DNA from 2 places in the Neobacillus sp. NPDC093127 genome. Region 1 is predicted to be linked to the other one. Evidence: a T-box and tRNA genes for the amino acid it is inferred to sense, from the RefSeq annotation. Region 1 holds a T-box; the other holds one or more tRNA genes.
The links. A T-box is a leader RNA that pairs with one kind of tRNA and senses whether it is charged. The one in region 1 lies ahead of pheS (phenylalanine--tRNA ligase subunit alpha), so its partner is inferred to be a tRNA-Phe.
Positions count from the first base shown of each region.

Region 1 (3,905 bases):
TATCGGCTTTGCTGTTGATGTTGGTATCGCCGGCGATACTCCGGGGATTTCTGAAAAAGAAGCAATGAGCAAAATGGGCAAAGGACCGCAAGTAGTTGTCTATGATGCGTCTATGGTAGCCCATAAAGGCTTGCGCGATTTAGTTACCGATACAGCTGATGAATTGAACATTCCATATCAATTCGAGTCCATTCCCGGCGGCGGTACGGATGCTGGTTCGATCCATTTGACCCATAATGGTGTTCCAGCGCTTGCGATTACAATTGCGACCCGCTATATCCATTCGCATGCTGCTATGCTTCATCGCGACGATTTCGAAAATGCTGTTAAGCTAATTGTCGAAGTCATTAAGCGCCTAGACCGTGAGACGGTTGATAAGATTACATTTGAATAATCGTTTTGGATCCCTGGCTTTAGTTTCTGGCTGGGGATTTTTTAATATAAAAAAAGCTGCCGTTTGATGTATGGCAGCTTCGGGGAGGTTTTACTTTAACCCGTTTTCAAGGGTTGAAAGCATCTCCTTTTTCTCTTCTTCAGATGAATTTTTCCAAATGACTTCAAATAAAACACCGAGGCCTGGGAGCATTTTTTCTTCGCCATTTTGAATCGCATCAACGATTGTATCCTGTAATTCTTCTTGAGAATTACCTGTAACATTGTGAATAATCGCATTTCGTAAATTTAAGTTCATAACCCCACACTCCTTTTTATCCTGTCTTTCTTTTATATGTTTTCTAATTTTGGTTTTATTATGTATTTTATTTAGGCTATAATGAGAAAATCATATGCAATTATTAAAGGAGAACCAGTTTTGAAATATATTGAATCGATCAATAATCCTAAGGTAAAACAATGGAAAAAGCTTTTAACGAAAAAGGAGCGGGATAAGTCGGGAACGTTTTTAGTTGAAGGTTTTCATTTAGTTGAAGAGGCGATCAAACAAGGGGAGCAAATTTCGGAAATTATCGTTTCTGAAAAAGTCGGCCTTCCGCCGCGCTGGGACTTAGGTTCCACGCCAGTCACAACAATCACGGCAGAGATTTCCGATTCATTATCTGACACCGAAGCCCCGCAAGGAATTTATGCGGTTTGCCGCCAAGCTAATCCGGAGGCGGGTAATGCAAAATCTTTTCTGCTGATCGATGCCGTCCAGGATCCAGGTAATCTTGGGACAATGATTCGCACTGCAGATGCAGCCGGGATTGACGCCGTGATTGTCGGCCGCGGGAGCGTAGATATTTATAACTCAAAGGTGCTAAGGTCAGCTCAGGGAAGCCATTTTCACCTCCCAATTATCAGAGGCGACCTCCATGAGTGGATGGACAAACTTGAAGAAAAAAATATTCCTGTTTACGGGACAGCACTTGAAGGGGCATCCGCTTATACTGATATTTCCGGCGGTGATTCTTTTGCATTGATGGTTGGAAATGAAGGGAACGGTGTCGGCAAAGATTTCCTTGCCAACACAACTGCCAATCTGTATATTCCAATTTACGGCAAGAGTGAGTCGCTAAATGTAGCTGTTGCAACCGGAATTCTTCTCTATTATTTAAAAAAATAGCTGTGTTAAAGCACATTGTTGATTTTGAACACTATGTTGATTGGAGTGGAAGGCGCGAGACTCCTGCGGGAGCAGCGGGACAGGTGAGACCCCGCAGGCGCTATAGCGCCGAGGAGGCTCACCGCCCGCCCCGCGGAAAGCGAAGCGCCTGGAACGGAAATCAACATTCACATTTAACAGCGCCATTTAAAAAAATAGGCGCAAACACGTTTGACCTTTTACTGAAAATTATTATATAATAATGAACAATTGATTATTATAAAAACGATGACGGAGAAAAGTATCCTGCCTAAGGACCATTTAGGGAGAAAGTGCCGCGACTGGAAGCACTTTTATGGTTCAGGACATGAGAAGTTCACCTCCTGAGTTGGCATCGGGACCATTTTTCTATGAAGAATGTAAAGATGCACCGGCATATGCCGTTATCCGAATGAAGCGAACACTTGTGTTTTATACATATCGTGTTTACAAGGGTGGTACCGCGAAACTTTAACCTCGTCCCTTTCCAGGGATGGGGTTTTTTTGTTTTCTTCGGTGCCTGACACCCTTTCTACTGCCTTTGTATTATTGAAGGTGCCTGACACCCATCTACTCGATCAAAAAATAAGGAGGAATAGACATGCAAGAACGTTTGAAGGAATTGCAGGAAGAGGCTATTCAAAAGATTGAACAGTCTGCAAGCTTAAAAGAATTGAATGACATTCGCGTTGCCTACCTAGGAAAAAAGGGCCCAATCACCGAAGTACTGCGCGGAATGGGCAAGCTTTCCGCTGAAGAGCGTCCAGTCATGGGGGCACTTGCCAACGAAGTCCGCGAAGCGATTGCTGTGAAAATCGAAGCCAAACAAAAAGGGCTAGAAGAGGCTGCTGTCCTCGAAAAACTTGCTTCTGAAGGTATTGATGTTACGCTTCCAGGACGCCCTGTGAATGCAGGAAACCACCACCCGCTTACAAGAATCATTGAAGAAATTGAAGACTTATTTATTGGAATGGGTTACCAGGTAGCTGAAGGTCCAGAGGTTGAGCAGGATTATTACAACTTCGAAGCACTTAATTTACCGAAAGGGCACCCGGCCCGCGATATGCAGGACTCCTTCTATATCACGGAGGAAATCCTTCTTCGTACTCACACATCGCCTGTCCAAGCACGGACGATGGAGAAGCATCAAGGTAAGGGGCCAATTAAAATTATTTGCCCGGGTAAAGTGTACCGCCGCGATAATGACGATGCGACACACTCTCATCAGTTCATGCAAATCGAGGGCCTTGTCGTTGGCGAGAATATTCGCATGAGCGACCTTAAAGGCACATTAGAGGTTTTTGCGAAAAAGATGTTCGGTGATGATCGTGAAATCCGTTTAAGACCAAGCTTCTTCCCGTTCACAGAGCCGTCGGTTGAAATGGATATTTCTTGTAAAATTTGCGGCGGCAAGGGCTGCAGTGTTTGTAAGCAAACAGGCTGGATTGAAATTCTTGGAGCCGGCATGGTTCATCCAAACGTCCTTGAAATGGCTGGATATGATTCGAAAAAATACACGGGCTTCGCATTTGGAATGGGACCAGAGCGGATTGCGATGTTGAAATACGGTGTCGATGATATCCGTCATTTCTACACAAATGACGTGCGATTCTTAAAACAGTTTTCGGTAGAAGAATAGGAGGGAATCAAAATGTTTGTTTCATATAAATGGCTCCAGGATTATATCGATTTAACCGGAGTAACGGCAGATGAATTAGCTGAAAAAATTACAAAAAGCGGGATTGAAGTTGAGGGAGTAGAAATCCTTAACGAAGGCATTAAGGGCGTTGTTGTCGGTCACGTATTAGAACGGGAGCAGCACCCTAATGCTGACAAATTAAGTAAATGTCTTGTCGATGTTGGCGAAGAGCAGCCAGTGCAAATTATTTGCGGTGCGCCGAATGTGGCGCAAGGACAAAAAGTTGCTGTTGCCAAAACAGGTGCCGTTTTACCGGGTAATTTTAAAATTAAACGGGCGAAGCTTCGCGGTGAGGAATCGAACGGGATGATTTGTTCCCTTACTGAGCTTGGGATGGAAGGCAAGGTTGTTCCGAAAGAATATTCCGAGGGCATTTTTGTTTTTCCAGCGGATGCAGAGGTGGGCGTTGATGCTCTTGGCTTGTTAAATAGGAATGATGAGGTCCTTGAGCTTAGTTTGACGCCTAACCGCGCAGATTGCTTAAGCATGCTGGGTGTTGCTTATGAAGTGGCAGCAATTCTAGGCAGAGAGGTAAAACTTCCGGAAACCAGTTTGGAGCCAGTTGCTGAAAAAGCTTCTGATTACGTAAAAATTACTGTAGAAGCAAAAGAGGATAACCCATTATAC
Region 1 covers NZ_JBIVOP010000020.1:48,492-52,396, reverse strand. Annotated here, with positions in the region: gene ACIQCO_RS22280 (M42 family metallopeptidase) at 1-394, shown strand, start outside; gene sspI (small acid-soluble spore protein SspI) at 485-691, opposite strand; gene ACIQCO_RS22270 (TrmH family RNA methyltransferase) at 812-1,561, shown strand; T-box leader at 1,820-2,067, shown strand; gene pheS (phenylalanine--tRNA ligase subunit alpha) at 2,181-3,218, shown strand; gene pheT (phenylalanine--tRNA ligase subunit beta) at 3,231-3,905, shown strand, end outside.

Region 2 (3,905 bases), on a different contig from region 1:
CTGCTCAGGGATGTATTGAACCTGAGGACCTATTTTTATATTGACGTCCTTAAAGGATTTCTTTGCTGTGTCTACTTTATCTGTAACGAGTTTATCGATGATATCTTTATCCGTGACATTTCCAATGTATGTACCATTAAGATAGACGTGATATATGGTTGTTAACTTTGGTGATGTGGCAAATGCAACTGGACCGTTACTAAAGGCAATAACGGATGCAGCCATGGTTGTAATAACGGCTGTTTTTAAAAATAAAAACCTTTTTGACTTCGAAACTTTATTCGAGAATAACATTCTTTCCTCCTAAACCACGGTAAAAACCTCTTAATCTTGAGTTGTTGACAAGTAAGGAATTATCCAGAATTTTAGACCTTCTTTACCTTATCATAATTTTATTTGAAAAGTTTAATAGTCTCTATAATGTAACAAAACTGTATAATTACTGACATTTTCCTACTGTTTTTGAAATATGCTAGTCATATTTTCGTAGTTTTTGTTTGGTTTTTTTAAAAAAACGGGGAGGAATTCCTATTATATCAAGGGTTTTACTAGTTCGAGAGTAATAGATTCTTATTATACAAAATAGGACAAACTTCGGGGATTATTTGTAAAATAAAGGGAGGTTTGTTTCATTTTTGTAACAATACCCATTGATTTAAAATCGAAATATATAGAAAATACTTTTTAAATTTATTCTAAAAATAAATAGTAAAAATATATGATATATGAAGGAACTATTAAAGGGGGGAAAACGATTGAAAAAATTTTTAAGCGCAATACCATTATCATTCCAGCATTTGTTTGCGATGTTTGGTGCAACAATTTTGGTGCCGGCACTAACTGGGCTTGATCCAGGAAGTGCACTTATTGCCAGTGGTTTAGGAACATTGGTTTTCCATCTAATTACACGCGGAAAGGTTCCTACGTATCTAGGTTCATCTTTTGCCTTTATTGCTCCGCTTGCGTTGTATGTGGGGGAGTTACATTCACCTGGTCAAGCCGTTGCAGGTCTTATAAGCGTTTCCATTGTTTATGCCATTGTATCTATGATCATTTCCTTTGTCGGTTTTGAAAAAGTCCGCAAAGTAATTCCTGCAGTTGTCGTCGGACCTGTTGTAAGTATTATTGGTCTTTCGCTAGCAACCACGGCGGTGACCAGCATGGCTTCAACCCATTGGGATGTCGCAATCGTCAGCCTTCTGGCAGCGGTCATCGCAACGCTTGCGGGCACAAAGGTGATCCGCCTCTTTCCACTCATCATCGGTCTTGCAGTAGGGTATGCATATGCTGCGGTGCGTGGGTTTGTTGAATTTCATACCATTGCCACTGCACCGACCTTTGCTCTTCCGCATGTTGTCATGCCGGAATTCACGTGGGTCGTGATCCTCGGAATGGCGCCGATAGCACTGGTTACCATCATCGAAGACCTTGGACATATGTTTGTGCTAAATGAGATTACAGGAAAAGATGTGACAAAGAATCCTGGATTTTCAAGCATCCTATGGGGGAATGGCATTGCAACATTAATCTCGGGCTTCATCGGCGGACCTGCACAAACAACTTACGCGGAAAACCTCGGAGTTCTAGCCATCACACGCCAGTTTTCCAGTCGGATTATTCAAGGCGCTGCTGTTATTGCCATTCTTCTTGGCTTGTTCGCTAAAGTTGGAGCTGTTATTCAATCCATTCCAGTTGCAGTGATGGGCGGCATATGTATCCTGTTGTTTGGTATGATTGCTGCAATGGGGATCCGTCATCTCATTGAGGAAAAAGTGAGTCTGGCGAATATGAAAAATTTGGTCATCGTCGCGATCATCTTCATTATCGGGGTTGGCTATGCCCATAATGGTATCGCCTATGCTACCATTGCCGGATTGCTCATCTATTGGCTCGTACCCGATTTTACGACAAAGAACGAACGGTAAAATGAAATAAACATAATTTCAAGTAAAGTTTGCAAATCAAATATAAAAAATGGCTTAGTTCAAGTGAACTAAGCCATTTTATGTTTATTGAATGCTTCTTTTTTTATGGCTCAGGACGGAATCGAACCGCCGACACAAGGATTTTCAGTCCTTTGCTCTACCGACTGAGCTACTGAGCCACTTTAGTGGCGGTCTGGACGGGACTCGAACCCGCGACCTCCTGCGTGACAGGCAGGCATTCTAACCAACTGAACTACCAGACCAAAACCAATGACCCCTACGGGATTCGAACCCGTGTTACCTCCGTGAAAGGGAGGTGTCTTAACCACTTGACCAAGGGGCCATATTTTTAAAAATGGTGAGCCATGAAGGACTCGAACCTTCGACCCTCTGATTAAAAGTCAGATGCTCTACCAACTGAGCTAATGGCTCGTACACAAATTGTTACCTAAACTTCGATTTCTGCCGGATGCTCAAAATCCCTTGCGGAATTTCTCGCAGATTGCCCGCGGAAGCCTATTCAAGAAGTCCGCAATCTGCTCTACCAACTGAGCTAATGGCTCGCTTTATGTCGTATTGTGACGACGCTTTTTATAATAGCATGGATAATAGATTTAAGGCAATACTTTTTTTAAAAAATTTTTAAAATAAATGAAAGCCCCCAAAATGAGGGCTCCTTTAAAATTGATTTAGATCTGTCTCCAAGGGCTGCGGACGACGTTTGTTTGGTTTCGATCTGGGCCGACAGAGAAGGTTGTCAGCGGAACTCCTGTAAGCTGGGTGACACGCTCAATATAATGGCGGGCATTGGCAGGCAATTCATCTAATGATTTAACGCCTGTAACATCCTCCGTCCAGCCTGGAAGTTCTTCATAAACAGGTTCACACTCCGCCAATACCTTTAAGCTCGCCGGATACTCTGTAATGAGTTCGCCTCTATAGCGATAGGCCGTACATATTTTCAACGTTTCAATACCAGTTAAGACGTCAATCGAATTAAGGGAAAGATCCGTTAACCCGCTGACACGGCGGGCATGACGAACGACGACGCTATCAAACCAGCCGACACGGCGCGGACGTCCTGTTGTAGTACCGTATTCACGCCCAACCTCACGGATGCGATTTCCCGTTTCATCATGCAGCTCAGTAGGGAACGGTCCGTCCCCGACACGGGAAGTGTAGGCCTTACAAACGCCAACGGCATGGGTGATTTTAGATGGTCCAACACCTGAACCAATCGTCACTCCTCCAGCAACCGGGTTAGACGATGTAACAAACGGGTACGTACCTTGGTCAATATCTAACATAACACCCTGAGCACCTTCAAAGAGGACCCGCTTACCTTCATCTAGGGCATCATTTAACACGACTGATGTATCACAGACATATTGCTTAATCTGCTGCCCATACTCAAAATATTCATCTAAGATTTCTTCTTTCTTAAAGCCGGCAGTCTCATAAATCCGTTCAAATAAGCGGTTTTTCTCAGCAAGGTTCCGCTCCAGCTTTTCCTCAAACACATCACGCTCAAGCAAATCAGCAATCCGGATTCCGACGCGGGCGGCCTTGTCCATATAGGCAGGGCCAATTCCCTTTTTCGTCGTACCAATCTTATTAGCGCCCTTACTTTCTTCTTCCACTTCATCCAATTTTAAATGATAAGGAAGGATCACATGGGCACGATTACTTATCCGAAGATTCTCAGTTGTAACGCCCTTTTCATGTAAATAGGCCAATTCCGTAACCAGCGCTTTGGGATCAACAACCATTCCATTACCGATTACGCTTATTTTTTCTTTATTAAAAATCCCCGACGGAATTAAGTGTAATTTGTAGGTTTCTCCGTTAAATTTGATGGTGTGGCCTGCATTGTTTCCACCTTGATAACGCGCAATTACCTCTGCATTTTCAGACAAAAAGTCAGTAATCTTTCCCTTGCCCTCGTCTCCCCACTGCGTACCAACAACCACTACTGATGAC
Region 2 covers NZ_JBIVOP010000033.1:7,356-11,260, forward strand. Annotated here, with positions in the region: gene ACIQCO_RS26510 (peptidoglycan DD-metalloendopeptidase family protein) at 1-294, opposite strand, end outside; gene ACIQCO_RS26515 (uracil-xanthine permease family protein) at 756-1,925, shown strand; tRNA gene ACIQCO_RS26520 (tRNA-Phe) at 2,032-2,104, opposite strand; tRNA gene ACIQCO_RS26525 (tRNA-Asp) at 2,112-2,188, opposite strand; tRNA gene ACIQCO_RS26530 (tRNA-Glu) at 2,197-2,268, opposite strand; tRNA gene ACIQCO_RS26535 (tRNA-Lys) at 2,282-2,357, opposite strand; gene ACIQCO_RS26540 (adenylosuccinate synthase) at 2,615-3,905, opposite strand, start outside.
Region 2: it encodes a tRNA-Phe, which carries the amino acid that the T-box ahead of pheS (phenylalanine--tRNA ligase subunit alpha) is inferred to sense. The anticodon was not compared.